Regions from separate parts of the Cytobacillus sp. FSL M8-0252 genome, predicted to be linked through region 2. Evidence: a T-box and tRNA genes for the amino acid it is inferred to sense, from the RefSeq annotation. Region 2 holds a T-box; the other regions hold tRNA genes.
The links. A T-box is a leader RNA that pairs with one kind of tRNA and senses whether it is charged. The one in region 2 lies ahead of argS (arginine--tRNA ligase), so its partner is inferred to be a tRNA-Arg.
Positions count from the first base shown of each region.

Region 1: it has a tRNA-Arg gene. The T-box ahead of argS (arginine--tRNA ligase) is inferred to sense a tRNA for this amino acid. The anticodon was not compared.
Region 3: it has a tRNA-Arg gene. The T-box ahead of argS (arginine--tRNA ligase) is inferred to sense a tRNA for this amino acid. The anticodon was not compared.

Region 1 is NZ_JBBOWZ010000001.1:3,969,927-3,979,709, reverse strand. Features, by position in the region: gene MKX83_RS20195 (amino acid ABC transporter permease) at 1-903, shown strand, start outside; gene MKX83_RS20190 (amino acid ABC transporter ATP-binding protein) at 918-1,697, shown strand; rRNA gene MKX83_RS20185 (16S ribosomal RNA) at 2,022-3,570, shown strand; rRNA gene MKX83_RS20180 (23S ribosomal RNA) at 3,789-6,721, shown strand; rRNA gene rrf (5S ribosomal RNA) at 6,992-7,108, shown strand; tRNA gene MKX83_RS20170 (tRNA-Glu) at 7,139-7,213, shown strand; tRNA gene MKX83_RS20165 (tRNA-Val) at 7,218-7,293, shown strand; tRNA gene MKX83_RS20160 (tRNA-Thr) at 7,309-7,384, shown strand; tRNA gene MKX83_RS20155 (tRNA-Lys) at 7,399-7,474, shown strand; tRNA gene MKX83_RS20150 (tRNA-Leu) at 7,484-7,565, shown strand; tRNA gene MKX83_RS20145 (tRNA-Gly) at 7,589-7,663, shown strand; tRNA gene MKX83_RS20140 (tRNA-Arg) at 7,667-7,740, shown strand; tRNA gene MKX83_RS20135 (tRNA-Pro) at 7,749-7,825, shown strand; tRNA gene MKX83_RS20130 (tRNA-Ala) at 7,839-7,914, shown strand; tRNA gene MKX83_RS20125 (tRNA-Met) at 7,941-8,014, shown strand; tRNA gene MKX83_RS20120 (tRNA-Ser) at 8,031-8,123, shown strand; tRNA gene MKX83_RS20115 (tRNA-Met) at 8,138-8,211, shown strand; tRNA gene MKX83_RS20110 (tRNA-Asp) at 8,215-8,291, shown strand; tRNA gene MKX83_RS20105 (tRNA-Phe) at 8,311-8,386, shown strand; tRNA gene MKX83_RS20100 (tRNA-Tyr) at 8,400-8,483, shown strand; tRNA gene MKX83_RS20095 (tRNA-Trp) at 8,487-8,560, shown strand; tRNA gene MKX83_RS20090 (tRNA-His) at 8,567-8,642, shown strand; tRNA gene MKX83_RS20085 (tRNA-Gln) at 8,659-8,730, shown strand; tRNA gene MKX83_RS20080 (tRNA-Cys) at 8,735-8,805, shown strand; tRNA gene MKX83_RS20075 (tRNA-Leu) at 8,810-8,891, shown strand; tRNA gene MKX83_RS20070 (tRNA-Gly) at 8,909-8,979, shown strand; tRNA gene MKX83_RS20065 (tRNA-Ile) at 8,987-9,063, shown strand; tRNA gene MKX83_RS20060 (tRNA-Asn) at 9,074-9,148, shown strand; tRNA gene MKX83_RS20055 (tRNA-Arg) at 9,164-9,237, shown strand; gene MKX83_RS20050 (FixH family protein) at 9,541-9,783, shown strand, end outside.
Region 2 is NZ_JBBOWZ010000001.1:482,327-492,109, reverse strand. Features, by position in the region: gene mgtE (magnesium transporter) at 1-1,187, shown strand, start outside; gene MKX83_RS02550 (FtsW/RodA/SpoVE family cell cycle protein) at 1,346-2,533, shown strand; T-box leader at 2,579-2,796, shown strand; gene argS (arginine--tRNA ligase) at 2,853-4,538, shown strand; gene MKX83_RS02540 (sulfite exporter TauE/SafE family protein) at 4,751-5,617, opposite strand; gene MKX83_RS02535 (YqaA family protein) at 5,738-6,313, shown strand; gene MKX83_RS02530 (Dps family protein) at 6,411-6,857, shown strand; gene MKX83_RS02525 (pyridoxamine 5'-phosphate oxidase family protein) at 6,996-7,574, shown strand; gene MKX83_RS02520 (GNAT family N-acetyltransferase) at 7,664-8,116, opposite strand; partial or broken gene MKX83_RS02515 (IS66 family transposase) at 8,171-8,278, opposite strand; gene MKX83_RS24575 (hypothetical protein) at 8,252-8,434, opposite strand; gene MKX83_RS02510 (hypothetical protein) at 8,656-8,985, shown strand; gene MKX83_RS02505 (peptide ABC transporter permease) at 9,597-9,783, shown strand, end outside.
Region 3 is NZ_JBBOWZ010000001.1:3,765,301-3,775,083, forward strand. Features, by position in the region: gene glgA (glycogen synthase GlgA) at 1-968, opposite strand, end outside; gene MKX83_RS18920 (sugar phosphate nucleotidyltransferase) at 965-1,993, opposite strand; gene MKX83_RS18925 (glucose-1-phosphate adenylyltransferase) at 2,031-3,173, opposite strand; gene glgB (1,4-alpha-glucan branching enzyme) at 3,166-5,055, opposite strand; tRNA gene MKX83_RS18935 (tRNA-Glu) at 5,235-5,306, opposite strand; tRNA gene MKX83_RS18940 (tRNA-Ser) at 5,310-5,400, opposite strand; tRNA gene MKX83_RS18945 (tRNA-Asn) at 5,404-5,478, opposite strand; tRNA gene MKX83_RS18950 (tRNA-Ile) at 5,489-5,565, opposite strand; tRNA gene MKX83_RS18955 (tRNA-Gly) at 5,573-5,643, opposite strand; tRNA gene MKX83_RS18960 (tRNA-His) at 5,646-5,721, opposite strand; tRNA gene MKX83_RS18965 (tRNA-Phe) at 5,731-5,803, opposite strand; tRNA gene MKX83_RS18970 (tRNA-Asp) at 5,823-5,899, opposite strand; tRNA gene MKX83_RS18975 (tRNA-Met) at 5,903-5,976, opposite strand; tRNA gene MKX83_RS18980 (tRNA-Ser) at 5,990-6,082, opposite strand; tRNA gene MKX83_RS18985 (tRNA-Ile) at 6,089-6,165, opposite strand; tRNA gene MKX83_RS18990 (tRNA-Met) at 6,179-6,255, opposite strand; tRNA gene MKX83_RS18995 (tRNA-Ala) at 6,281-6,356, opposite strand; tRNA gene MKX83_RS19000 (tRNA-Pro) at 6,380-6,456, opposite strand; tRNA gene MKX83_RS19005 (tRNA-Arg) at 6,465-6,538, opposite strand; tRNA gene MKX83_RS19010 (tRNA-Leu) at 6,555-6,643, opposite strand; tRNA gene MKX83_RS19015 (tRNA-Gly) at 6,650-6,724, opposite strand; tRNA gene MKX83_RS19020 (tRNA-Leu) at 6,744-6,828, opposite strand; tRNA gene MKX83_RS19025 (tRNA-Lys) at 6,846-6,921, opposite strand; tRNA gene MKX83_RS19030 (tRNA-Thr) at 6,936-7,011, opposite strand; tRNA gene MKX83_RS19035 (tRNA-Val) at 7,028-7,103, opposite strand; rRNA gene rrf (5S ribosomal RNA) at 7,113-7,230, opposite strand; rRNA gene MKX83_RS19045 (23S ribosomal RNA) at 7,542-9,783, opposite strand, start outside.

The sequences.
Region 1 (9,783 bases), 3.5 Mb from region 2:
AGCTCATGGGGGCTATGGCGAGGAGTGATGAGGCATGTGGCATTGGTTATTGCTGGGCTAATGCTCGTTTCGCTTGTCCTGCCATTTATCCAAACAAATACGAGGCTTATTCTTGTAGGGAATATTATTTTCATTTTCCTCTTTTATATAATAGGAAGAAAAGTGAAGAAGCTAAAAATCCCAGTTTTATTATTATGGATATTGTTCATTCCGCTTGTTATTTCTCTATTCAATGGTTTCGGTATTTTACCAAAAGTGAATTCTAATATTTGGGGAGGTTTCTTGTTAACGCTACTTATTGCAAGTGTGGCAATTGTTTGTTCTTTTCCTTTGGGAGTTTTATTAGCTCTAGGAAGACGAAGTAAACTCCCTGTAGTGAAATGGTTTTGTATCATTTATATTGAACTGATAAGAGGGATCCCTCTAATTACAATACTATTTGTATTTCAGTTGATGTTGCCGCTTTTTTTAGGTAATAGTATTGACGTGAGTAATGTCCTCAGGGCAATGGTTGGTTTCACATTATTTAGTGCGGCGTATTTAGCTGAAAATATAAGAGGTGGATTGCAATCGATCCCGAGGGGACAATTCGAGGCAGCGCAAGCTTTAGGTTTAAATTCCACATATACCATGGGTTTTGTTGTTCTTCCTCAAGCTATCAAAGCTGTAATTCCAGCTTGTGTTGGTCAATTTATCTCAATTTTCAAAGATACTTCTCTTGTAGCGATTGTAGGATTAACTGAATTATTAGGGATGGGGCAAAAGGTGATTGCAAATCCTGCCTTTTTAGGTAAGAACATGGAAGTATTTCTGTTTATCGCGTTTATTTACTTTATATTCTGTTCGCTTATGTCGTATGTAAGTAGAAGATTAGAAAATACTTTAGGTGCTGGAGAGCGTTAGGGGGATATATATAGATGGAAAGTATATTTGGAGTTGAGAAAATAGATATACCTATTGAAAAAAGAGAAAATATAATAGAAGTGAAGGGATTAAATAAATGGTTTGGACAACTGCATGTTTTAAAAGATGTAAATATTAGTGTGAAACAAGGTGAGGTTGTTGTTGTTCTGGGGCCATCTGGTTCAGGGAAATCTACTTTTATTCGCACCCTTAATGCTTTAGAAGAGTTCCAACAAGGACAAATAAAGATAGATGGTATTGAGTTGACTGATGATTTAAAGAATATAGAAGAAATAAGAAAAGAAACAGGGATGGTTTTTCAATCTTTTAATCTCTTTCCGCATATGACGATTCTAAAAAACATCTCTTTAGCACCGATATGGGTGAGGCGGTGGAAGAAGCAAAAAGCTGAACAAATCGCGAAAGAGTTGCTTGAAAGGGTGGGTATCCCTGAACAAGCTGATAAATATCCAGGTCAACTTTCAGGTGGACAACAACAAAGGGTGGCTATTGCAAGAGCGCTGGCGATGCAACCGAAAATCATGTTATTTGATGAACCGACTTCAGCGTTAGATCCTGAGATGGTAAAAGAGGTATTGGATGTAATGAAGACGTTGGCTGAATCAGGAATGACAATGGTAGTAGTTACACATGAAATGGGATTCGCTCGCCAAGTAGCTGACCGTATTGTTCTATTTGATTACGGTGAAATTGTGGAAGAGGGAACACCAGTAGAATTATTTGATAACCCACAACATGAAAGGACGAAAGCGTTCTTATCGCAAATACTATAATAAAAAGGAGTCAGCATAACATGAAAGTGCTGACTCCTTTTTATTTATGTAATAGATTAATTTTTTTAAAAAAGTTATTGACGAATAATAATAACAGGTGATATTATATTAAAGCAGTCGTTACTGACGCAGTAAACTTACATAAGATTTTATAAAAAAGTTATTGACATCAAACACACTGGGTGATATATTAAGAAGGTCGCTTCTGAAGCGAACGAGATTGTTCTTTGAAAACTGAACGAACATAAAACGTCAAGCGTAATTTTAAAAAGCTGATTTATCAGCAACAAAGCACCATAGGTGCAAATGAGCTAATCAAACACTTTATTGGAGAGTTTGATCCTGGCTCAGGACGAACGCTGGCGGCGTGCCTAATACATGCAAGTCGAGCGAATCTGAGGGAGCTTGCTCCCAAAGATTAGCGGCGGACGGGTGAGTAACACGTGGGCAACCTGCCTGTAAGACTGGGATAACTCCGGGAAACCGGGGCTAATACCGGATAATATCTATTTATACATATAATTAGATTGAAAGATGGTTCTGCTATCACTTACAGATGGGCCCGCGGCGCATTAGCTAGTTGGTGAGGTAACGGCTCACCAAGGCGACGATGCGTAGCCGACCTGAGAGGGTGATCGGCCACACTGGGACTGAGACACGGCCCAGACTCCTACGGGAGGCAGCAGTAGGGAATCTTCCGCAATGGACGAAAGTCTGACGGAGCAACGCCGCGTGAGTGATGAAGGTTTTCGGATCGTAAAACTCTGTTGTTAGGGAAGAACAAGTACCGGAGTAACTGCCGGTACCTTGACGGTACCTAACCAGAAAGCCACGGCTAACTACGTGCCAGCAGCCGCGGTAATACGTAGGTGGCAAGCGTTGTCCGGAATTATTGGGCGTAAAGCGCGCGCAGGCGGTTCCTTAAGTCTGATGTGAAAGCCCACGGCTCAACCGTGGAGGGTCATTGGAAACTGGGGAACTTGAGTGCAGAAGAGGAAAGTGGAATTCCAAGTGTAGCGGTGAAATGCGTAGAGATTTGGAGGAACACCAGTGGCGAAGGCGACTTTCTGGTCTGTAACTGACGCTGAGGCGCGAAAGCGTGGGGAGCAAACAGGATTAGATACCCTGGTAGTCCACGCCGTAAACGATGAGTGCTAAGTGTTAGAGGGTTTCCGCCCTTTAGTGCTGCAGCAAACGCATTAAGCACTCCGCCTGGGGAGTACGACCGCAAGGTTGAAACTCAAAGGAATTGACGGGGGCCCGCACAAGCGGTGGAGCATGTGGTTTAATTCGAAGCAACGCGAAGAACCTTACCAGGTCTTGACATCCTCTGACAATCCTAGAGATAGGACTTTCCCCTTCGGGGGACAGAGTGACAGGTGGTGCATGGTTGTCGTCAGCTCGTGTCGTGAGATGTTGGGTTAAGTCCCGCAACGAGCGCAACCCTTGATCTTAGTTGCCAGCATTTAGTTGGGCACTCTAAGGTGACTGCCGGTGACAAACCGGAGGAAGGTGGGGATGACGTCAAATCATCATGCCCCTTATGACCTGGGCTACACACGTGCTACAATGGATGGTACAAAGGGCTGCAAGACCGCGAGGTTTAGCCAATCCCATAAAACCATTCTCAGTTCGGATTGTAGGCTGCAACTCGCCTACATGAAGCCGGAATCGCTAGTAATCGCGGATCAGCATGCCGCGGTGAATACGTTCCCGGGCCTTGTACACACCGCCCGTCACACCACGAGAGTTTGTAACACCCGAAGTCGGTGGGGTAACCTTTTGGAGCCAGCCGCCTAAGGTGGGACAGATGATTGGGGTGAAGTCGTAACAAGGTAGCCGTATCGGAAGGTGCGGCTGGATCACCTCCTTTCTAAGGAATATACGGAATTAACTTGATGTTAGACTGTTCGTTCAGTTTTGAGAGTATAATCTCTCAATTCAATCGTTCTTTGAAAACTAGATAATGTAATGAAGAAGATTACCGAGTAATCGCCATCTTAGTTATTTTCTCTCTATATAATAGAGTAGAGATACTAAACTTTTTTAAAACACACAACCGTGAGGGAAGCGAAAGCAACCCAAACATATGGTTAAGTTAATAAGGGCGCACGGTGAATGCCTTGGCACTAGGAGCCGATGAAGGACGGGACTAACACCGATATGCTTCGGGGAGCTGTAAGTAAGCTTTGATCCGGAGATTTCCGAATGGGGAAACCCCCTATCCGTTATGGGATAGGATCCATACCTGAATACATAGGGTATGGAAGGCAGACCCGGGGAACTGAAACATCTAAGTACCCGGAGGAAGAGAAAGCAAACGCGATTCCCTGAGTAGCGGCGAGCGAAACGGGATTAGCCCAAACCAAGAGGCTTGCCTCTTGGGGTTGTAGGACATTCTATACGGAGTTACAAAGGAACGAGATAGACGAAGAGGTCTGGAAAGGCCCGCCATAGGAGGTAAAAGCCCTGTAGTTGAAACTTCGTTCCCTCCAGAGTGGATCCTGAGTACGGCGGGACACGAGAAATCCCGTCGGAAGCAGGGAGGACCATCTCCCAAGGCTAAATACTCCCTAGTGACCGATAGTGAACCAGTACCGTGAGGGAAAGGTGAAAAGCACCCCGGAAGGGGAGTGAAAGAGATCCTGAAACCGTGTGCCTACAAGTAGTTAGAGCCCGTTAATGGGTGATAGCGTGCCTTTTGTAGAATGAACCGGCGAGTTACGATTACATGCGAGGTTAAGTTGGACAGACGGAGCCGTAGCGAAAGCGAGTCTGAATAGGGCGAATGAGTATGTGGTCGTAGACCCGAAACCAGGTGATCTACCCATGTCCAGGGTGAAGTCCAGGTAACACTGGATGGAGGCCCGAACCCACGTACGTTGAAAAGTGCGGGGATGAGGTGTGGGTAGCGGAGAAATTCCAATCGAACTTGGAGATAGCTGGTTCTCTCCGAAATAGCTTTAGGGCTAGCCTCATGCGTAAGAATCTTGGAGGTAGAGCACTGTTTGGACTAGGGGCCCTCATCGGGTTACCGAATTCAGACAAACTCCGAATGCCAAAGATTTATCCATGGGAGTCAGACTGCGAGTGATAAGATCCGTAGTCAAGAGGGAAACAGCCCAGACCACCAGCTAAGGTCCCAAAGTATACGTTAAGTGGAAAAGGATGTGGAGTTGCTTAGACAACCAGGATGTTGGCTTAGAAGCAGCCACCATTTAAAGAGTGCGTAATAGCTCACTGGTCGAGTGACTCCGCGCCGAAAATGTACCGGGGCTAAACGTATCACCGAAGCTGTGGATTGAACATCGTTGATGTTCAGTGGTAGGAGAGCGTTCTAAGGGCGTTGAAGCTAGACCGTAAGGACTGGTGGAGCGCTTAGAAGTGAGAATGCCGGTATGAGTAGCGAAAGATGGGTGAGAATCCCATCCACCGAATGCCTAAGGTTTCCTGAGGAAGGCTCGTCCGCTCAGGGTTAGTCGGGACCTAAGCCGAGGCTGAAAAGCGTAGGCGATGGACAACAGGTTGATATTCCTGTACCACCGTATTCTGTTTGAGTGATGGGGGGACGCAGGAGGATAGGGTAAGCGCACTATTGGATGTGCGTCTAAGCAGTTAGAGGGACCATGAGGCAAATCCCATGGTCACATACCTTGAGCTGTGATAGCGAGGGAAATTTAGTACCGAAGTTCTTGATTCCACACTGCCAAGAAAAGCCTCTAGCGAGGAATAAGGTGCCCGTACCGCAAACCGACACAGGTAGGCGAGGAGAGAATCCTAAGGTGAGCGAGAGAACTCTCGTTAAGGAACTCGGCAAAATGACCCCGTAACTTCGGGAGAAGGGGTGCTCATTAGGGTGTTAAAGCCTTGATGAGCCGCAGTGAATAGGCCCAGGCGACTGTTTAGCAAAAACACAGGTCTCTGCGAAGCCGCAAGGCGAAGTATAGGGGCTGACGCCTGCCCGGTGCTGGAAGGTTAAGAGGAGAGGTTAGCTCACGCGAAGCTTTGAATCGAAGCCCCAGTAAACGGCGGCCGTAACTATAACGGTCCTAAGGTAGCGAAATTCCTTGTCGGGTAAGTTCCGACCCGCACGAAAGGCGTAACGATCTGGGCACTGTCTCAACGAGAGACTCGGTGAAATTATAGTACCTGTGAAGATGCAGGTTACCCGCGACAGGACGGAAAGACCCCGTGGAGCTTTACTGTAGCCTGATATTGAATTTTGGTACAGCTTGTACAGGATAGGTAGGAGCCTTAGAAGCCGGAGCGCTAGCTTCGGTGGAGGCGTCGGTGGGATACTACCCTGGCTGTATTGAAATTCTAACCCACATCCCTTATCGGGATGGGAGACAGTGTCAGGTGGGCAGTTTGACTGGGGCGGTCGCCTCCTAAAGAGTAACGGAGGCGCCCAAAGGTTCCCTCAGAATGGTTGGAAATCATTCGTAGAGTGTAAAGGCACAAGGGAGCTTGACTGCGAGACCTACAAGTCGAGCAGGGACGAAAGTCGGGCTTAGTGATCCGGTGGTTCCGCATGGAAGGGCCATCGCTCAACGGATAAAAGCTACCCCGGGGATAACAGGCTTATCTCCCCCAAGAGTCCACATCGACGGGGAGGTTTGGCACCTCGATGTCGGCTCATCGCATCCTGGGGCTGTAGTCGGTCCCAAGGGTTGGGCTGTTCGCCCATTAAAGCGGTACGCGAGCTGGGTTCAGAACGTCGTGAGACAGTTCGGTCCCTATCCGTCGTGGGCGCAGGAAATTTGAGAGGAGCTGTCCTTAGTACGAGAGGACCGGGATGGACGCACCGCTGGTGTACCAGTTGTCTTGCCAAAGGCATCGCTGGGTAGCTATGTGCGGAAGGGATAAGTGCTGAAAGCATCTAAGCATGAAGCCCCCCTCGAGATGAGATTTCCCATAGCGCAAGCTAGTAAGATCCCTGAAAGATGATCAGGTTGATAGGTTAGAGGTGGAAGTGTGGCGACACATGTAGCTGACTAATACTAATCGATCGAGGACTTAACCAAAAACGAAAAGCGAAAGCGCCTTGCACAGGTGCGACAAGCATAAGACAGATTTGACAGGAGCTTGTTCTTTAACCTCATGACAAATTTGACTTATGACCTCGAGCACCTAGGCGCTGTAGCTGGACAATACGAAATGCGGGCGGCTCCAAGCCGCCGCAGCTAGACAGCACTACGTAAGTAGTCGCATCAGCAACGCATAGGCGATTACTCATAAATATCTTCTTCAACATTACCTAGTTTTGAGGGAACGATTCCCTTACAATTTCATAGTCCGGTGGCGATAGCGAGAAGGTCACACCCGTTCCCATACCGAACACGGAAGTTAAGCTTCTCAGCGCCGATGGTAGTTAGGGGCTGTCCCCTTGTGAGAGTAGGACGCTGCCGGGCAAACTACCCCAATTTTTGGGGTTATTTTTTGGCCCCTTGGTCAAGCGGTTAAGACACCGCCCTTTCACGGCGGTAACACGGGTTCGAATCCCGTAGGGGTCACCATTTTGGAGGATTAGCTCAGCTGGGAGAGCATCTGCCTTACAAGCAGAGGGTCGGCGGTTCGATCCCGTCATCCTCCACCATTTTTGTGTTTATTTGCCGGCCTAGCTCAATTGGTAGAGCAACTGACTTGTAATCAGTAGGTTGGGGGTTCAAGTCCTCTGGCCGGCACCACTCGTCCTTTGTACGAGCCATTAGCTCAGTTGGTAGAGCATCTGACTTTTAATCAGAGGGTCGAAGGTTCGAGTCCTTCATGGCTCACCATTTATATTTGCGGGTGTGGCGGAATTGGCAGACGCACCAGACTTAGGATCTGGCGCCGCAAGGCGTGGGGGTTCGACTCCCTTCACCCGCATTAGTATTTTATAATGAATATTTGCGGAAGTAGTTCAGTGGTAGAACATCACCTTGCCAAGGTGAGGGTCGCGGGTTCGAATCCCGTCTTCCGCTCCATATGCGCCCGTAGCTCAATTGGATAGAGCGTTTGACTACGGATCAAAAGGTTAGGGGTTCGACTCCTCTCGGGCGCGTTTTATTTCGGGAAGTAGCTCAGCTTGGTAGAGCACTTGGTTTGGGACCAAGGGGTCGCAGGTTCGAATCCTGTCTTCCCGACCACGAATACTTTTTAGGGGCCTTAGCTCAGCTGGGAGAGCGCCTGCTTTGCACGCAGGAGGTCAGCGGTTCGATCCCGCTAGGCTCCACCAATTTAATTTTTAACAATATATTTTATGGCGGTGTAGCTCAGCTGGCTAGAGCGTACGGTTCATACCCGTGAGGTCGGGGGTTCGATCCCCTCCGCCGCTATTGCTTTTTTATTAATGGAGGAATACCCAAGTCTGGCTGAAGGGATCGGTCTTGAAAACCGACAGGGGTGTTAAAGCCCGCGGGGGTTCGAATCCCTCTTCCTCCGCCATTAATATTTATTATCGCGGGGTGGAGCAGTCCGGTAGCTCGTCGGGCTCATAACCCGAAGGTCGCAGGTTCAAATCCTGCCCCCGCAATCTGGTCCGGTAGTTCAGTTGGTTAGAATGCCTGCCTGTCACGCAGGAGGTCGCGGGTTCGAGTCCCGTCCGGACCGCCATTTACATATTTATTATTTTGGCTCAGTAGCTCAGTCGGTAGAGCAAAGGACTGAAAATCCTTGTGTCGGCGGTTCGATTCCGTCCTGAGCCACCATTTAGTCTTTTTTGGAGGGGTAGCGAAGTGGCTAAACGCGGCGGACTGTAAATCCGCTCCTTCGGGTTCGGCAGTTCGAATCTGCCCCCCTCCACCATCTAGGGGTATAGTTTAATGGTAAAACGAAGGTCTCCAAAACCTTTGATGTGGGTTCGATTCCTACTACCCCTGCCAATTATGGCGGTTGTGGCGAAGTGGTTAACGCATCGGATTGTGGTTCCGACATTCGTGGGTTCGATTCCCATCAGCCGCCCCATTTTTAAACATTTTATTGGGCTATAGCCAAGTGGTAAGGCAACGGATTTTGATTCCGTCATTCGTAGGTTCGAACCCTACTAGCCCAGTTATGGCAGCATAGCCAAGTGGTAAGGCAGAGGTCTGCAAAACCTTTATCCCCGGTTCAAATCCGGGTGTTGCCTTTATGCCGGTGTGGCGGAATTGGCAGACGCGCACGACTCAAAATCGTGTTCCTTCGGGAGTGTCGGTTCGACCCCGACCACCGGTATGTTGAAGTTCTTAAATGCGGGTGTAGTTTAGTGGTAAAACCTCAGCCTTCCAAGCTGATGATGAGGGTTCGATTCCCTTCACCCGCTTAAATAGGGGCCTATAGCTCAGCTGGTTAGAGCGCACGCCTGATAAGCGTGAGGTCGATGGTTCGAGTCCATTTAGGCCCACCATTTATATTATTCCGCAGTAGCTCAGTGGTAGAGCATTCGGCTGTTAACCGAACGGTCGTAGGTTCGAATCCTACCTGCGGAGCCATACATATTTTAGTTTGCGCCTTTAGCTCAGCTGGATAGAGCAACAGCCTTCTAAGCTGTGGGTCAGAGGTTCGAATCCTCTAAGGCGCGTCAAAGCTCTTAAATCTTCTATAAGGTTTATGAGCTTTTTTTGTATGATTAATTTTAAATTAAGCTTCTAGGCATCTAGTTGAAAGCTTTGTAGATAAGTACAAAAAAAAAGCTTCCATGAATGGAAGCTAAAAAGGGGGATTTACACTTGTAATAGAAGTTTCTCCAAATAAATCTTTTTTTATACCTATATTTTCTTTATTTTACATATTTCTCTCATTAACAAATTATTTCACTTTTCTAACACATATTATTAGTAATATAGATGAGAAAGATTAGATGTTTAAGAAAGAGGGGCTTTTTATGAAGAAGTGGATATCAACCTTTTCTGTAATTATGATTATTTTTCTTGCTGCTTGTGGAAATGCAGAGAATGATGCAAACTCTAGTGGTGGGGAAGGATCAGTTCCTGCTGCAATCGATGCCAGTATCTCGATACCAAGTCAGATTAAAAGGAACGAAGAAGTACGCTTGGAAGTTACTGTTACTCAGGGAGACGAGTCTGTGGAAGATGCAGATGAAGTAAAATTTGAATTGTGGGAAGAT
Region 2 (9,783 bases):
CTGCTGACCGCCTTGCCCAGTTGCTAGAGGAATTGAATAAAGACATGCAGCTTGAGGTTTTAAATAAATTAGAAAATGAGAAAACAGGAAAAGTCTTGGATCTAATGGACAATGACGACCTCGCCCTTTTACTTCATGATATGTCAGCTGAGAAAATAGAAGGTCTCCTTGCCGGTATGAAACAAAGTGAATCTCGCATCATTCAGAATATGATGACCTATCCACCAGAAACTGCCGGGCGCTTAATGACTAACCGTTTTGTATGGATTCGTGATTATTACACAGTCCGAGAAGCAGTAGAGAAGTTAAAATCCTTTGCAGAATATGCTGAAACGATTAATTATTTATACGTGATAGATCAAGACAGAAAATTAGTTGGGGTTGTCTCTCACCGTGACTTACTAATCGCAGAGCCCCTCGAGGTTATCCAAGACATTATGTATGAACGGGTCATCTCAGCTGCAGTGACGACAGACCAAGAAGAAGTTGCAAACATGGTCTTAAAATATGATTTTCTTGCTATTCCAATTGTGAATGAAGAAAATGTGCTAATGGGTATTGCCACTGTTGATGACTTGATGGATGTTGTTGTCCAAGAAGCGAATGAAGATATTGAAAAACTATCCGCTTCCGGTAAGGCAATTGACTTTGATACGAAAGCTTTCGTCGCCGCTTATCGAAGGTTACCGTGGCTCATCCTTTTATTATTCATCGGCATTATTTCAGGCAGTATCATAAGCGGGTATGAGGCTACTTTATCGCAAGTCGTAGCCCTCGCCTTTTTCATGCCCATGATTTCTGGTATGACAGGTAACACAGGTACGCAATCATTAGCTGTAGTTGTCCGAGGGCTTGTATCCAATGATCTAAATAAAAAAGTGGTTACGAAACTGATTCTTAGGGAATTAGGGGTAGGCGTGATTATTGGTGTCACTTGTGGTATTTTAATCGCACTGATTGCATTTTTTTGGCAAGGAAATATTTATTTAGGCTTAGTTGTCGGAGTTTCCCTACTTCTTACTTTAATTATCGGGACACTTTCGGGAGCAACTATTCCTTTACTATTATACAAATTCGGGATAGACCCAGCCATAGCTTCCGGGCCTCTTATTACAACATTAAATGACATTTTCTCACTTGTTACGTATTTTGGTATTGCCACAATGTTTATTTCCTACTTAACTTAACATTACTTTTTTATTTTATATTGTAAATAAGGAAACTCTTTCTCAATTCGGTACGTCTATATATACGTTTAAACATATTCCTTTGCAGAAGATCCCTAATGGTTTTTTTCTGTTCGTAGCATTACCTGAATGTATAAAATAAAGATAGGTGTTTATATATGGATCGTATACAAAATAAGAATGATCGCTTTGATTGGACATTAGCCCTGATATTATTTTTGTTCTGCATCATTAGTTGCACTGCTATTTATAGCGGGCAAACAACAGCGCAGTATCCAGATAACTTCGTGCTACAACAAATAATCTTTTATAGTGTAGGTATGATTGTTATCGCCACCATTATGTACTTTGATTCTGATCAGATAAAGCGAATGACCTGGATCTTATTCGGTATCGGCACAATACTTCAAGCAGGACTTTTTATCGCACCAGAGTCCCTTGCATATGAAGTAAAAGGAGCTAAGCTCTGGTACAACGGTCTACCAGGACCTTCTTTGCAGCCATCCGAGTTCTTTAAAATATTTCTTATCCTCGCACTAAGTAAAGTAATTGTAGATCATTATGCAAAATACACCATGAAAACGGTAAAAAATGACCTTATACTGTTTATTAAGCTTGGGCTCGTTACTTGTGTTCCGCTAGGACTAATCATTTTAGAAGATTTGGGTACGGCGCTCGTTATTATCGCTATTTTCACGGGGATTCTACTTGTGTCTGGTATTACTTGGAAAATTATCCTCCCTGTTTACGGAACAGTTGCTGCTGTAGGTGGAACCATCATCTATTACATTATTTGGGCTCCTGAAACATTATTAAAGTATCTATCAGTGGATAACTACCAATTGATGCGAATTTATGCTTGGTTAGATCCGTATACACATAAACAAGGAGCTGGCTTACAACTGTACAATTCTCTTCATGCTATCGGCTCGGGAGAATTGGGTGGTAAAGGTTTTTATGAGAGACAAGTTTATATCCCCGATGTTCACACAGACTTTATTTTCAGTGTCATTGGCGAAGAATACGGCTTTATTGGTGCAAGTGTCGTGATATGCTTATATTTTATACTTATTTTCCACTTAACGAAAATTGCCTTATCAGTCAATGACCCATTTAATACTTATGTCTGCGTTGGCGTTATTAGTTATATAACGTTCCATGTATTTCAAAATATCGGGATGACCATTCAAGTATTACCGATTACAGGTATTCCTCTTCCTTTCATTAGTTATGGGGGTAGCTCCTTAATCGGAAATATGATGGCTATGGGGCTTATTTTTAGCATTAGATTTCACCAGAAGAGTTATATGTTCCAAGACAGCTCTAAATATTATCGTGCATCTTAAGGTTGCTTTTTTAACAATTTAGCGTATAATAATGGAAAATCAAACGGAAATTCAGTGACGAAGAGAGTAGATGTAGGTGAATTCTAAAGCGAAGCAGGGATGGTGAGAGCCTGCAAGAAAAGCCACATTGAAGCGCACTTCGATAGAAGCATGGCAGAATCCAAGTAGGTCATGTCGGTTGTTCGCCCCGTTACAGGCAAGTAGTAAAGGGGTTCGTCACGAACAATTAGAGTGGTACCGCGGGTTTAAGGCTCGTCTCTCAAATTATGAGAGACGGGCTTTTTTATGTTTTCCTATATTTTTGGAGGTGAAAAAGGTGATAGATATGAAAAAGACAATCAGTTCATGTATTCAAGTTGCAATAGATAACGCCTTAAGTGAAGGTGAGATTCGTCGCTTGTTAGAAACGCCTAAAACATCCGAACATGGCGATCTCTCTTTCCCATGTTTTGCACTAGCAAAGATTTATAAAGAAAACCCAAATCTATTAGCAAAAGACTTAACAGGAAAGCTAACTCATGAATGGATAGATCATGTTGAAGCAGTTGGGCCATATGTAAATATATTTTTTAATAAAAAAGCAATCAGTCAACTCATTATTCAAGCCGTACTACATCAAGGAGAGAATTACGGACAATCAGGAAGCGGTAAAGGTAAGACAATCGTATTAGACTACTCTAGCCCAAATATCGCCAAACCATTCTCAATGGGGCATCTACGTTCGACAGTCATTGGTCATTCCCTTGCACTTATAGCAGAAAAGCATGGATATGATACAGTTAAGATTAATCATTTAGGCGACTGGGGCACACAATTTGGCAAACTCATTACCGCCTATAAGCATTGGGGAAGTGAAGCTTTAATTAAAAAGGAGCCAATTAAGGAATTACTCCAATTATACGTAAAATTTCACCAGAAAGCTGAGGAACATCCCCACTTGCATGAAGAAGCAAGAGCTTGGTTCAGAAAACTTGAACTTGATGATGCGGAGGCAAAGCAACTTTGGTCTTGGTTTAGAGACGAATCTTTAAAAGAATTCGAGAAAACCTATCAACTGCTCGGTGTCTCTTTTGACTCTAATTATGGGGAGGCCTTTTATAACAATCAAATGAACGCGGTTGTCGATACACTGCAACAATCTGACTTGCTATCTACCTCTGATGGAGCAGAAATCGTACCCTTATCAGATGAAAATCTACCTCCTTGCTTAATTAAGAAATCAGATGGAGCGACTCTTTATGCTACACGCGATATTACGGCAGCCATTTATCGTAAACAAACATACCAATTTGATGAGGCTCTCTATATCGTTGGTCCAGAGCAGTCCATCCACTTCCAACAAGTCAAAGCCGTATTATCTAAAATGGGGCATTCCTGGGCGACACATATCCATCACATCCCATTTGGGTTGTATTTACAAGAAGGTAAGAAGATGTCGACAAGAAAAGGTCGTGTCATATTATTAGAGGAAGTATTACAAGATGCCATACAATTAGCTTCAGAGAATATTGAACAAAAAAATCCTCATCTAAAGAACAAAGATGAGGTAGCTAAAGCTGTTGGTGTAGGAGCAATCATTTTCCATGATTTAAAGAACGAACGAATGAAACAAATAGAATTTTCTTTAGAAGACATGTTAACATTCGAAGGGGAAACCGGTCCGTATGTACAGTATACCCAAGCTAGAGCGCAATCTATTTTACACAAAAGTCAGCAACAGACTTATAAAATAGAAGGTCTATCAAGTGAATACGCTTGGCAAGTAGCTAAACTTTTATCCCTTTATCCAGATAAGCTCGTCCTTGCCCATGAAAAATCAGCACCGTCCATCATTGCCAAATATTTAATTAGTCTAGCGCAAAGCTTTAACAAATACTATGCTAACGAAAAAATACTTCATAAAGATGAACATTTATCTTCGAGACTCGGTCTTGTCAAAGCAGTAACAATCATCTTAACTGACGGCCTGCATTTACTTGGTATGAAGGCACCTCAGGAGATGTAATTTCACCTTGTACATCAGCTCCCTCTTTAGCCAATTGGGAGCTATATGATTGAATGAAACAAAAGTCTACAGTTAGTTACCACTATATATCCGGCGGCTACAATATGTAGCCTTTTTAAAAAATGCAATCTACCAGGAAAGAGCTAGAAACAGGCTTACTTCGTCATATTTCTAATCCATACTAAACCAAAGCCTACCCTGTATGTCCCTGTTTAAGAGTACCCTTTTTCTTCTCGCCAATGAGCAATATGTCTTTTCCCTAGAACAGTGAAAAAGTAGAGAAGATAAAGAACAACGATGATTAATCCAAAAACATTTTGTTCAAATGCCTTAAGTGCCACACTCAAAATCGTCGTTAAGTATAGAAATGATAGTAATGTAGTAATTTCTTTGTTTTCAAAAACATCGGTTGATCTAGCTCCGAATTGAGAACCTAGTAGCCCACCAGCAAGTAAGAATATCCCCATAAAATAATTAATTTCTACAGTGAATGCGTAGGATAAGAAACCTGCTGAAACAATAAATAGGACTGCAAATAAGCTCGTTCCTACCGCCTCCTTAGGTAACATACCTAGAAAGGCAATCGACATTGGTACAATAATAAACCCTCCACCTACACCTAAAGAAGTGGAAACAAACCCTGCAAACAAGCCGATTAAAACCATTTTTAATATGGAAGGTTGAACTAACCCGCTCACTCCTTGCTGCGCACTTTTCTTCTTAAACATTTGGACAGAAAAGAAAGAAAGCAACACAATATACATAACAGGAATCGCCCATTCATCTAACTGATGAGCATCTAAAAAGACAACAAAAGGATGGGCAATTTGGGTAGCAATGATCCCACTCACCCCTAAAATAATCCCTGCTTTCCAATTAATATTTTTTAATTTTATATGACCGATAATCCCAGAAGATGAACTCCCAATTGTAAATAACAAACTTGTCGCAATTGCCTCAATAGGGGCAAGTCCAATGAGCATTAATAATGGTGTTAATATAAACCCTCCACCGATGCCAAAAAAACCTGACAACACACTAATTAAGGCACCTAGTAGAAAAAACAATATCAATTCCACAATTCCATCACCTTTCTATCAAACAACCATCCCCATCATACCCCATAGTAATGAAAAGAAAAAGTGCACATATAATTTCTAAAGGACAAACCACGTAATCTTAAAAAGGGGTTTTCATATATGCAAGAAATTTTACATTTACTTAAAGAATGGTTATTGGAATATGGTGTGTTTGGACTTTTTTTCGTTTCGTTCGCTGACTCTTCTTTCTTCCCCATTCCTCCTGATTTACTTTTGATTCCAATGGGACTAGCAGACAGTGATCATGTGTATTGGTACGCTTTTCTCACTACTTTCGCTTCTGTTATCGGTGCAATCTTTGGCTGGTATATCGGATTACGAGTTGGCAGGCCTGTCCTACGAGCACTTTTTAAAGAGCAACAAATCATGAAAGTAGAACTGTACTTTCAAAAGCTTGGTCCATTGGCCATTCTGATATCTGCCTTTACACCCTTACCGTTTAAGATATTTACGATTTTATCTGGCATCTCAAAAATGAAAATACAGACCGTTGTATTATGGGCAACGATTGGAAGAGGCGCAAGGTTTTATTTTGAAGCTTTTCTCATCCATCAATTAGGCAATAAAGCTGTACCTTTCATAAAAGACCACTTTACGGCATTGACCATTTATATGGCTATATTCATTATTATTATCTTCATCACAACACACTATATCAAAAACAGATTAAATTAATTCCTTAATTATAATTATTATAATTAAGTATTGATTTTAATTTTAAATCAGTTATAATATAGTTAAGACAAAACATTCTTGAGGAGATGACTAAATAATGATTACATTAGATACGAAATTAAACGCTGCCCTAAATACACAAGTTGCTAACTGGAGCCTACTTTATACGAAGTTGCATCGCTATCACTGGTATGTAACAGGTCCACACTTTTTTACACTACATGAAAAATTTGAAGAGTTATATAATGAGGCAGCTGAGGTAGTCGATGAAATGGCTGAACGCATTCTTACAATCGGTGGCAAACCAGTTGCGTCAATGAAAGAATATCTTGAGGTAGCTACACTAAAAGAAAACCTTGATGAAAAATCAGCAGAAAAAATGGTTGAGAACTTAATCAGTGATTATCAACAGTTACGTGCTGAATTAAAAGAGATTACAAAGCTGGCAGATGAAGAAGAGGAACCAGCAGTTGAAGATTATGCAGTTGGCTTAATTAATTCTTTAGATAAACATATTTGGATGCTTAATGCCTATCTAGGCTAAGTACAATAGAAATAAAAAAGAAGCGAGCGAAATAGACTAATAGTTTTTCAGTCTATTCACAATCGCTTCTTTTTTATTTAGCTGTTCCCCCTTATAATAAACATAAGACAATCAACGACTGTTTAAAGGAGGCAACAAATGTTCAACAATGTCATTCAATCAGAAGAAGAATTAGAAGCTCTATTCACTCCCCCAAGTAAAGGAGCTGCTAATAAGGTCATATCTATAATCGATGAACATTGCAAAGACTTTCTTGCTCGTTCACCGTTTCTTTTTTTAGCAACAACGAATAAAGACGGGCAATGTGATAACTCACCACGTGGAGATTATCCTGGGTTCGTACAAGTATTAGATGAGAAGCATCTAGTTATACCTGATAGACCTGGTAACAGAAGATTAGATAGTATGCACAACATATTAAAGAACCCACATGTTGGATTATTATTTATCATTCCTGGATTAAATGAAACATTAAGAATTAACGGAAAAGCTGCAATTATTCAAGATGAAGATATCTTAGCTAAAATGGCCGATAAAGGAAAGGCACCTCTCTTAGGAATCGCTGTGGAAGTTGAAGAGTGTTTCCTCCATTGCGCTAACTCATTTAACCGAGCCGGTATTTGGAAGCCTGAAACTTGGCTTGCAAAAGAGGACCTTCCTTCACCCGCGGAAATGTTCGCTGCACATATTGCTACAAATGTTATAGAAAAAGTATAATTTTTTTTTAATAGGTTTATAGGTTCCTGCTGAAATGATCTTTTAGGAGGAACCTCATTACTTTTTAGTACATCCCAAATGAAACGGATTTACAATTCCAACTTCATCCCCTCATGCGTTGCTTTAAACCCTATTTTCTCATAAAAATGTTTCGCTTTAGAGCGTTGCTTATCTGTTGTTAATTGTACGAGCCGCGCTCCTTTTTCTTTCGCTCTAACTATGGCCTCTTTTATAAGGGCTTCACCAAAACCTTTTCCTCTAAATTCACTTGCTATGCGGACACCTTCAATGATTGCTCTCCAGGATCCACGATAGGTTAAATAAGGGATATAGGTCAATTGACAAACACCGACAACCTTCTCATCCCATTCTGCTACTATTAGTTCATTATGTTTATCTTTGCTAATCGCTTCAAACGCCTGCTCATATGCCTGATGCAGGGGGATGGACACATCTTCTCTACCTGTTCCTAACATATCATCTGCTAATAATTGAACAATTCTTTCTAAGTCCTCTCTTTTTGCCTCTCGAAAGATAATCATACCAACACCTCCTCTCTTATCTTACTTCCCTCATCATCGCTTTAAAAGAATGCCGTGATAACCCGCATATCCATCCACATATAGATATCCTTCAAACGGAGAGAGGAATCTCTTCGGATGCTTACTCGCTCTTGTTTAATGATAATCAAACAAGATAATCGGATCGGGCCTGGATGTTTGCCAATACGCCAAAAGAAGCTCAAGCAAGTGCTGTAACGTATAGTATTGTAGAAAAAGACGAAAGAAAATGGAATAATTCCTTATGAGTATTTGAAGTTCCTGTTTACAGAGACGCCATTCTTCCATGGTCCAAGTCATTGGCAGCCTCTTGTTTTACGAAAACGAATAAATAAATCATAAAACAATCCCCACCTAATGAAAAGGTGGGGATTATTTGACACTTACAATTGCAGCACCTGTTAATAATTACACTATTTGTGAAAATTATTATTATTTATACTCCTAATTATTGTAATTTAAAGAAATTTATGTTATTTTTATACTCGTGGTAAACAAATAATAGAAAGTAGGGATGAAATATGAAAAAGAAAATGACAAAACTTATTTGCTCGGCATTGGTAGTTGGTTCAATTGGATTAGGTGCAAATACAGCGTTTGGGGCCTCTTTCGGAAATTCTTCTAGTGGAGCCTCTACTAAAGAAGTTCTTGAAATTAGGTATAATGGGGCTGCCTGGAATTACTCTAGTTCGGCTTATAGGTCTACTTCGTTTAAATACTCACGAAATGGTAAAACTTTAATGAACAAAACCGCCTATTCTAGTAAAGTGACAGGTTCTGTTTGGGACGATTTAAGATGGGGAGACAAGTATACTACGAAATTTTCTTGGAGTCGTGGAGCAAAAAAATAATTTTCTATAATTTTAATATTCATAATTTTTTTGTAATATAATATAGGAAATCGTTCGGGCCTGATAGGTACTTTTCTACAGGGCCCGATTCGACTTTTAAATCTTATAAAATACCGCATTACTTTAATTATGAATAATAACTACGTAGTTGATGTCAACTAAAAGGTGATACTATTGAAATATTCTTTATTTAGATTTATCGACGTTATCGAGGCTTTTGCTATTTACCTAATGTGTTTTTCTACAAATTTAATATTTACTTATGTAAAAACTTTGGATTTAGGAGATTCTTATATTTTAAGAACTTTTTTAGAAAGTATTATAGAGTATCAGCTTTTAATAAATATTTTTCTTACATTTGTTATGATAGTATTTCACTATCAATTTTTAAATCGTAAGAAAACAGAAATATCCTGCCGAATACTTGTAGGAGATACTATGGTAAATGTTGTGATTCGGTATATCTTGAATAGTCTAGCTATATTAGTGTTTAGTTTTTTACTATCACTCTTATTAAACTTCTATTTAGAGTTGAATATAACCAGTAATCTCTACTTAGTTTTTATTTTTATTATATATATATTAATTAGTGCAGGTAAGGTGGAAAAAGAATGAGAATTTTACGTTTTTTTATACTTAAAATATTTTTAAAAAGACCGTTACTTGTTTTGGGTATGATAACATTGCTTTTGTTAGCCAATTATCTTTCTTTTACTACTGTTCGTTCAGTTATATCAACTTTTCAAGGCTATGAAGAAATGGAAAAACTGAATCAAGAAGGGACTATTATTGCTAATC
Region 3 (9,783 bases), 3.3 Mb from region 2:
ACATTTTCTTGCATCATTTCATGGAATACTCTCTCTATTAAGTCCATACCTTTTTGTGTTGTTAACCTTGTGATCATAGCCACAATGGGGGTATTCCGATCTATCTTTAAATCGAATATTTTTTGTAAATATGCCTTGTTTTCCTTCTTTAATAGCCATTGCTCTGGATGAAATGCTTGATAAATCGTCGCATCTTTCTCTGGGTGATAGACGTCTTCATCAATTCCATTCAATATCCCAATTAAACGGTCCTTTCTTTCCTGTAACAAACCATTTAATCCCTCACCAAAATAATCTGTTAGAATCTCATCTCTATACGTAGGACTTACAGTTGTTATTTGATCAGCTGCTACTATGGCACCTTTCATAAAATTAATACAATCATAATACTTTAATTGATCTTCACGATAATACTCAAACCCCAACCCAAACAAATCATGAATGGCCTCTTTAGGGAAGACACCTTGAAAGTGTAGATTATGAATCGTAAAGACTGTTTTAATCAATTCATACCCACTTCTTTTTTGATAATGAACTCTTAATAAAAAAGGAATCATGCCTGTATGCCAATCATGGCAATGAATAATATCAGGATAATAGTCGAGCTGTGCCAGTGCTTCTAATACAGCTCTATTAAAATAAGCAAATCGCTCACCATCATCATCGTAACCATATAATTGTTCTCTCTTAAAATAGTATTCATTATCTACAAAATAAAAAGTAATATCATTTAACTCGAGCACTTCAATTCCACAATATTGATTGCGCCAGCCAACAGCGACTACGAATTCGGCTATCTTTTTTGTCTTATTCTTATATAAGGCAGGGATGTTCCCATACTTCGGTAATATTATTCTTACTTCCGTCCCTTGTTTCGTTAATTCCTTCGGTAACGAACCTGCGACATCTGCTAATCCACCTGATTTAATAAAAGGGACACATTCTGAGACGGCAAATAATACTTTCACGAATTCATCAACGCTCCTTGAATTGACCCTTTTTTAACAACAAAAGGGACCGATTGTGTGCCTGTTAAGTAGGTTCCTTCTTCTACTTTCACATCTTTATCTAAAATAACAGAATCTAATACACATCCCTCTTGAATCTCACATTTCTGCATAATCACACAGTTTCTTACTATCGTATTTTTACCGACTTTTACACCCCTAGCAATAATACTATTTTCTACTTTTCCTTCTATTTGGCAACCGTTGGCCACAATAGAATTCTTTACTTCACAACCATTTAGATATCTTGTTGGCGGTTCATCTTTTACTTTTGTATAAATTGGAAAATCTCTTAAAAATAAATTTCTCCAGACATCGGGGGTTAGTAGTTCCATGCTCGCTTGAAAATAAGATTGGACAGAATCGATAGTTACTGCCTCCCCCTTATATTCATAATGACAAATTGTGTAAGGCTGATGGATATCAGCCATAATATCACTTATACATGTATAACCTGTTTGTCTCCGAGTTTGAATCATATCTATTAGAAGATCTTTTTTGACCAAATACATTTCTAAAGGTTGATTTAGCTGTTGAATTGACGTAATATCACAGCCAGATTGAATATGTCGCTGTAAAACTGGTGAGAAATCAATATTACAAACGGTATAGCAATTAGCAATTAATGCATAATCTTGTGAACTACGATAAAAATAATCAATGTTAGCGACAAAATGATTAAATGAACCAATCCCACTATTTGAACTATCAATCATCGGTGATGGGAAGAAGAAAAGACCATCTCTTTTTCTATCTAGATCCCAGTTCTTCCCCGATCCTAGATGATCCATCAAAGATCGGTATTGATATTTCGGAAAAATCGCCACACTCTCTATTCCTGAATTGACCATATTAGAGAGAATAAAATCTATTAGTCTATATCTTCCAGCAAAAGGAACAGCAGCTAAAGAACGATGAAGGGTTAACTCATCCAGTCCCTTATGATAAGTTGTCGCATCAATGACTCCTAATAAACGATTATTCAATCAATATCCCCCCAGTAAAAATCATACAGTTCTACATTTATGCAAAATGACAAATACTTTCTGGCGTGATTAACAATGCTTCACTTGTTTCTTTTCTTTCTTTAATTACTGTCCCATCTGGTATAACTATATTAGATGGGACAATGACTTTTTCTAATATGACATTCTTACCAATCCTTGTATTTGGCATAACTACTGACTCTTTAATAACAGACCCTTTATCAATCGCTACACCTTGAAAGAGAACTGATTTGATTACCTCGCCTTCAATCGTACATCCTTCATTTACTAAAGATTGTTTGACCTTTGCTTGTGGAGAAATATATTGTGGAGGATGGTTAGGATTAACTGAGTAAATTCTCCAGTCTTGATCAAAAAGATTTAACTCACAATTGTCATCTAATAAATCCATATTAGCTTCCCATAGACTTTGAACTGTACCAACGTCTTTCCAATAACCATTAAAAGGATAGGCATAAAGTTTCTTATTTAACTTCAACATCTCAGGAATAATATCTTTTCCAAAATCATGGCTTGAGTCCTTATTTTGATTATCCTTTTGTAAAAACTCATTTAGTACTGACCATTTAAAGATATAAATGCCCATTGATGCTAAATTATTCTTTGCTTGCTCAGGTTTTTCTTCAAAATCTTCTATTCTCATATCTAAAGAAGTATTCATAATACCAAAACGATTTGTTTCATGCCACGGGACCTCTATAACAGAGATTGTCGCATCAGCTCCTTTACTAATATGGTAATCTAGCATTAAGTCATAGTTCATTTTGTAAATATGGTCACCTGATAAAATTAATACATATTCGGGGTTATGTTGCTCTAAATAATTGATATTCTGATAGATAGCACTTGCCGTACCTGTATACCATTTGACTTCAGAAGATTCACTGTATGGGGGAAGTACTGTCACACCGCCATTTCTTCTATCCAAATCCCAAGCGCTTCCTATGCCAATATATGAATTGAGTATTAGCGGTTGATATTGTGTTAGTACACCGACTGTATCGATGCCTGAATTTGTACAATTACTAAGTGTAAAATCGATGATGCGGTATTTACCTCCAAAAGGTACAGCTGGTTTAGCAAGCTCCTTCGTCAAAGAATTAAGGCGGCTTCCTTTGCCTCCAGCAAGCAACATCGCTACACATTTCTTGTTAGCCATTTACAACATCACTCCTTTTTCTTTTTCTAACAGGACGTAAAACTGAAATACCGAATGGTGGTATCGTCATTTCGATGCTGTATGGTTTTCCATGATAGGATAGTTTTTTTGTATTTAATACACGTTTATTAATACAATGGGAGCCACCAAATTCATTATTATCACTATTAAACACTTCTCTATAACTCCCATTTTTAGGAACACCCATTCGAAAATTCATATATACTTGAGGGGAAAAGTTACATACAACAATTAATATTTCTTGTTCTTCTACTCCTTTACGAATAAATGAAAAAATGGATTGCTGATGGTTATTAGCATCAATCCACTCAAAACCTTCTGATCTGTGGTCCCATTCATATAATGATTTAGATCTCTTATATAACTTTATTAACTTCTTCACATAATGATTCGTTTTTGCATGCATTTCATACTGAAGTAAGTGCCAATCCAACTCAGCTTCATCTTTCCACTCGGCAAATTGTCCTAGCTCAAACCCCATAAATAACAGCTTTTTACCTGGATGTGTCATCATAAAACCTAAGAGCAAACGATATTGGGCAAATTTTTGCCAATAATCTCCTGGCATCTTGTCTAGCAGGGATTTCTTCCCATGGACAACCTCATCATGTGATAACGGTAAGAGAAAATTTTCGGAGTATGCATACATTAATGAAAAAGTCATTTTATTATGGTGGTATTGCCGTTCATGTGGGGCTTTCTCCATATAAGATAATACATCATTCATCCACCCCATATTCCATTTATAACTGAAACCTAATCCGCCATAGTGAACAGGAGCCGTTACTTGGGGCCAATCTGTAGAATCCTCTGCCATCATCAAGATAGAAGGATCATAAGCAAAAACAGCCTTATTTAATTTCTGTAAAAATTGAATACCAAATGGATTTTCCCTATTCTCGTTATTAGGCCAAAAAATGATATTTGATACTGCATCAATTCTAAATCCATCGACATGGTATTTTTCCATCCAAAAAATAGCATTGGATATGAGGAAACTATGAACCTCTGTTTTACTTAAATTAAAATTAGCTGTACCCCAAACAAAATTTTCCCTATCAGCTTCTGTTTCGTATTCATAAACATATTCACCATCTAAACAATATAGCCCATGTTGATCTCTACAGAAATGTCCTGGTACCCAATCTAAAATAACACCAATATTATTTTGATGACATTGATCAATAAAAAACATTAAATCTTTTGGTTCACCATATCTACTAGTAGCCGAATAATAGCCTGTTCCTTGATACCCCCATGAACGATCATAAGGGTGTTCAATTATAGGCATCAATTCAATATGTGTAAAACCATGCTCCTTTACGTAAGGAATGATTTCTTCTGCTAGTTCACTGTATGTCAATAAAAGGCCATTCCTCTTTTTCCATGTACCTAAGTGCATCTCATATATCATCATAGGTTCTGAAAATGCTTTCCTTTGTTGTTTTTCCTTTTGCCAGCCTTGGTCCTTCCATTTGTAACCTTCTAAGGAATAAACAATCGAAGCAGTACTAGGCCGTAATTCTGAACAAAAAGCAAAAGGATCAGCCTTTAAAAAAGTTTGTTCATCCTTGTTCTTAATTGCATATTTATAAAGTTCTCCTGTTAAATCTCCATCTAGCTGAATTCTCCATATCCCCTCTTTATTTACTTTATCTAATGAAAAACCTTCGCCATTCCAATGATTAAAAGAACCAACTAATGATATTGAGGTGGCATGTGGAGCATAGATAGTAAAGGAAGTAACCCAATTATCTCCTTCTTTATGACGGTGTGATCCAAACAGTTCGTATGCCTTAAATAAGCTTCCTTCATGAAACAAGTGCATTTCGAATTCAGTGGGGTATGCAGTTGTATTCATCTTAATTCATTCCACTCCTTGTATTACATTACTCTTTCTTAAATAATTCGTCTTAAGTATAAAAATCCCTTGTTATTTTTCAAATTATTTTGACATCTAATGACAGATAATATAACATCCAAAAAGTGTTAGCCACATAAAAAAGAAACTGTCAACTTATGTTGACAGCTTCTTTTTTATGACCCCTACGGGATTCGAACCCGTGTTACCGCCGTGAAAGGGCGGTGTCTTAACCGCTTGACCAAGGGGCCAACTGGCGGAGAAGGAGGGATTTGAACCCTCGCGCCGGTTGCCCGACCTACACCCTTAGCAGGGGCGCCTCTTCAGCCACTTGAGTACTTCTCCATATGGCTCCGCAGGTAGGATTCGAACCTACGACCGTTCGGTTAACAGCCGAATGCTCTACCACTGAGCTACTGCGGAATAATATAAATGGTGGGCCTAAATGGACTCGAACCATCGACCTCACGCTTATCAGGCGTGCGCTCTAACCAGCTGAGCTATAGGCCCCTATTTAAGCGGGTGAAGGGAATCGAACCCTCATCATCAGCTTGGAAGGCTGAGGTTTTACCACTAAACTACACCCGCAATGGGGCGGCTGATGGGAATCGAACCCACGAATGTCGGAACCACAATCCGATGCGTTAACCACTTCGCCACAACCGCCATAAAAGATGGCTCAGGACGGAATCGAACCGCCGACACAAGGATTTTCAGTCCTTTGCTCTACCGACTGAGCTACTGAGCCAAAATAATAAATATGTAAATGGCGGTCCGGACGGGACTCGAACCCGCGACCTCCTGCGTGACAGGCAGGCATTCTAACCAACTGAACTACCGGACCAGATTGCGGGGGCAGGATTTGAACCTGCGACCTTCGGGTTATGAGCCCGACGAGCTACCGGACTGCTCCACCCCGCGATAATAATATGAATGGCGGAGGAAGAGGGATTCGAACCCCCGCGGGCTTTAACACCCCTGTCGGTTTTCAAGACCGATCCCTTCAGCCAGACTTGGGTATTCCTCCGAATAATGGTGGACCTTGTAGGACTCGAACCTACGACCGGACGGTTATGAGCCGTCTGCTCTAACCAGCTGAGCTAAAGGTCCATCATTCTATCTATGGTAGCGGCGGAGGGGATCGAACCCCCGACCTCACGGGTATGAACCGTACGCTCTAGCCAGCTGAGCTACACCGCCATAGAATATATTGTATAAAATTAATTGGTGGAGCCTAGCGGGATCGAACCGCTGACCTCCTGCGTGCAAAGCAGGCGCTCTCCCAGCTGAGCTAAGGCCCCTAAAAATATATATGTATATCTAGTGGTCGGGAAGACAGGATTCGAACCTGCGACCCCTTGGTCCCAAACCAAGTGCTCTACCAAGCTGAGCTACTTCCCGATACAAAACGCGCCCGAGAGGAGTCGAACCCCTAACCTTTTGATCCGTAGTCAAACGCTCTATCCAATTGAGCTACGGGCGCTTAATTTTAAAAAGAATGGTGCCGAGGACCGGAATCGAACCGGTACGGTAGTCACCTACCGCAGGATTTTAAGTCCTGTGCGTCTGCCAGTTCCGCCACCCCGGCACATATTGGAGCGGAAGACGGGATTCGAACCCGCGACCCTCACCTTGGCAAGGTGATGTTCTACCACTGAACTACTTCCGCAAATATTTAAAATGAAAAATGGTGCGGGTGAAGGGAGTCGAACCCCCACGCCTTGCGGCGCCAGATCCTAAGTCTGGTGCGTCTGCCAATTCCGCCACACCCGCATATTAAAATGATCAAATGGTGAGCCATGAAGGACTCGAACCTTCGACCCTCTGATTAAAAGTCAGATGCTCTACCAACTGAGCTAATGGCTCGTACAAAGCACGAGTGGTGCCGGCCAGAGGACTTGAACCCCCAACCTACTGATTACAAGTCAGTTGCTCTACCAATTGAGCTAGGCCGGCAAATACACACAAAAAATGGTGGAGGATGACGGGATCGAACCGCCGACCCTCTGCTTGTAAGGCAGATGCTCTCCCAGCTGAGCTAATCCTCCAATATGTATGCCCGGCAACGTCCTACTCTCACAAGGGGACAGCCCCTAACTACCATCGGCGCTTTAGAAGCTTAACTTCCGTGTTCGGTATGGGAACGGGTGTGACCTTCTCGCTATCGCCACCGGACTTTTTAAAGACATATATTATTATAACGTCTTTAATAATATTTTCAAGAGAAATTTTAAATCATTCTCTGAAAACTAGGTAATGTTGAAGAAGATATTTATGAGTAATCGCCTATGCGTTGCTGATGCGACTACTTACGTAGTGCTGTCTAGCTGCGGCGGCTTGGAGCCGCCCGCATTTCGTATTGTCCAGCCACAGCGCCTAGGTGCTCGAGGTCATAAGTCAAATTTGTCATGAGGTTAAAGAACAACCTCCTGTCAAATCTGTCTTATGCTTGTCGCACCTGTGCAAGGCGCTTTCGCTTTTCGTTTTTGGTTAAGTCCTCGATCGATTAGTATTAGTCAGCTACATGTGTCGCCACACTTCCACCTCTAACCTATCAACCTGATCATCTTTCAGGGATCTTACTAGCTTGCGCTATGGGAAATCTCATCTCGAGGGGGGCTTCATGCTTAGATGCTTTCAGCACTTATCCCTTCCGCACATAGCTACCCAGCGATGCCTTTGGCAAGACAACTGGTACACCAGCGGTGCGTCCATCCCGGTCCTCTCGTACTAAGGACAGCTCCTCTCAAATTTCCTGCGCCCACGACGGATAGGGACCGAACTGTCTCACGACGTTCTGAACCCAGCTCGCGTACCGCTTTAATGGGCGAACAGCCCAACCCTTGGGACCGACTACAGCCCCAGGATGCGATGAGCCGACATCGAGGTGCCAAACCTCCCCGTCGATGTGGACTCTTGGGGGAGATAAGCCTGTTATCCCCGGGGTAGCTTTTATCCGTTGAGCGATGGCCCTTCCATGCGGAACCACCGGATCACTAAGCCCGACTTTCGTCCCTGCTCGACTTGTAGGTCTCGCAGTCAAGCTCCCTTGTGCCTTTACACTCTACGAATGATTTCCAACCATTCTGAGGGAACCTTTGGGCGCCTCCGTTACTCTTTAGGAGGCGACCGCCCCAGTCAAACTGCCCACCTGACACTGTCTCCCATCCCGATAAGGGATGTGGGTTAGAATTTCAATACAGCCAGGGTAGTATCCCACCGACGCCTCCACCGAAGCTAGCGCTCCGGCTTCTAAGGCTCCTACCTATCCTGTACAAGCTGTACCAAAATTCAATATCAGGCTACAGTAAAGCTCCACGGGGTCTTTCCGTCCTGTCGCGGGTAACCTGCATCTTCACAGGTACTATAATTTCACCGAGTCTCTCGTTGAGACAGTGCCCAGATCGTTACGCCTTTCGTGCGGGTCGGAACTTACCCGACAAGGAATTTCGCTACCTTAGGACCGTTATAGTTACGGCCGCCGTTTACTGGGGCTTCGATTCAAAGCTTCGCGTGAGCTAACCTCTCCTCTTAACCTTCCAGCACCGGGCAGGCGTCAGCCCCTATACTTCGCCTTGCGGCTTCGCAGAGACCTGTGTTTTTGCTAAACAGTCGCCTGGGCCTATTCACTGCGGCTCATCAAGGCTTTAACACCCTAATGAGCACCCCTTCTCCCGAAGTTACGGGGTCATTTTGCCGAGTTCCTTAACGAGAGTTCTCTCGCTCACCTTAGGATTCTCTCCTCGCCTACCTGTGTCGGTTTGCGGTACGGGCACCTTATTCCTCGCTAGAGGCTTTTCTTGGCAGTGTGGAATCAAGAACTTCGGTACTAAATTTCCCTCGCTATCACAGCTCAAGGTATATGACCATGGGATTTGCCTCATGGTCCCTCTAACTGCTTAGACGCACATCCAATAGTGCGCTTACCCTATCCTCCTGCGTCCCCCCATCACTCAAACAGAATACGGTGGTACAGGAATATCAACCTGTTGTCCATCGCCTACGCTTTTCAGCCTCGGCTTAGGTCCCGACTAACCCTGAGCGGACGAGCCTTCCTCAGGAAACCTTAGGCATTCGGTGGATGGGATTCTCACCCATCTTTCGCTACTCATACCGGCATTCTCACTTCTAAGCGCTCCACCAGTCCTTACGGTCTAGCTTCAACGCCCTTAGAACGCTCTCCTACCACTGAACATCAACGATGTTCAATCCACAGCTTCGGTGATACGTTTAGCCCCGGTACATTTTCGGCGCGGAGTCACTCGACCAGTGAGCTATTACGCACTCTTTAAATGGTGGCTGCTTCTAAGCCAACATCCTGGTTGTCTAAGCAACTCCACATCCTTTTCCACTTAACGTATACTTTGGGACCTTAGCTGGTGGTCTGGGCTGTTTCCCTCTTGACTACGGATCTTATCACTCGCAGTCTGACTCCCATGGATAAATCTTTGGCATTCGGAGTTTGTCTGAATTCGGTAACCCGATGAGGGCCCCTAGTCCAAACAGTGCTCTACCTCCAAGATTCTTACGCATGAGGCTAGCCCTAAAGCTATTTCGGAGAGAACCAGCTATCTCCAAGTTCGATTGGAATTTCTCCGCTACCCACACCTCATCCCCGCACTTTTCAACGTACGTGGGTTCGGGCCTCCATCCAGTGTTACCTGGACTTCACCCTGGACATGGGTAGATCACCTGGTTTCGGGTCTACGACCACATACTCATTCGCCC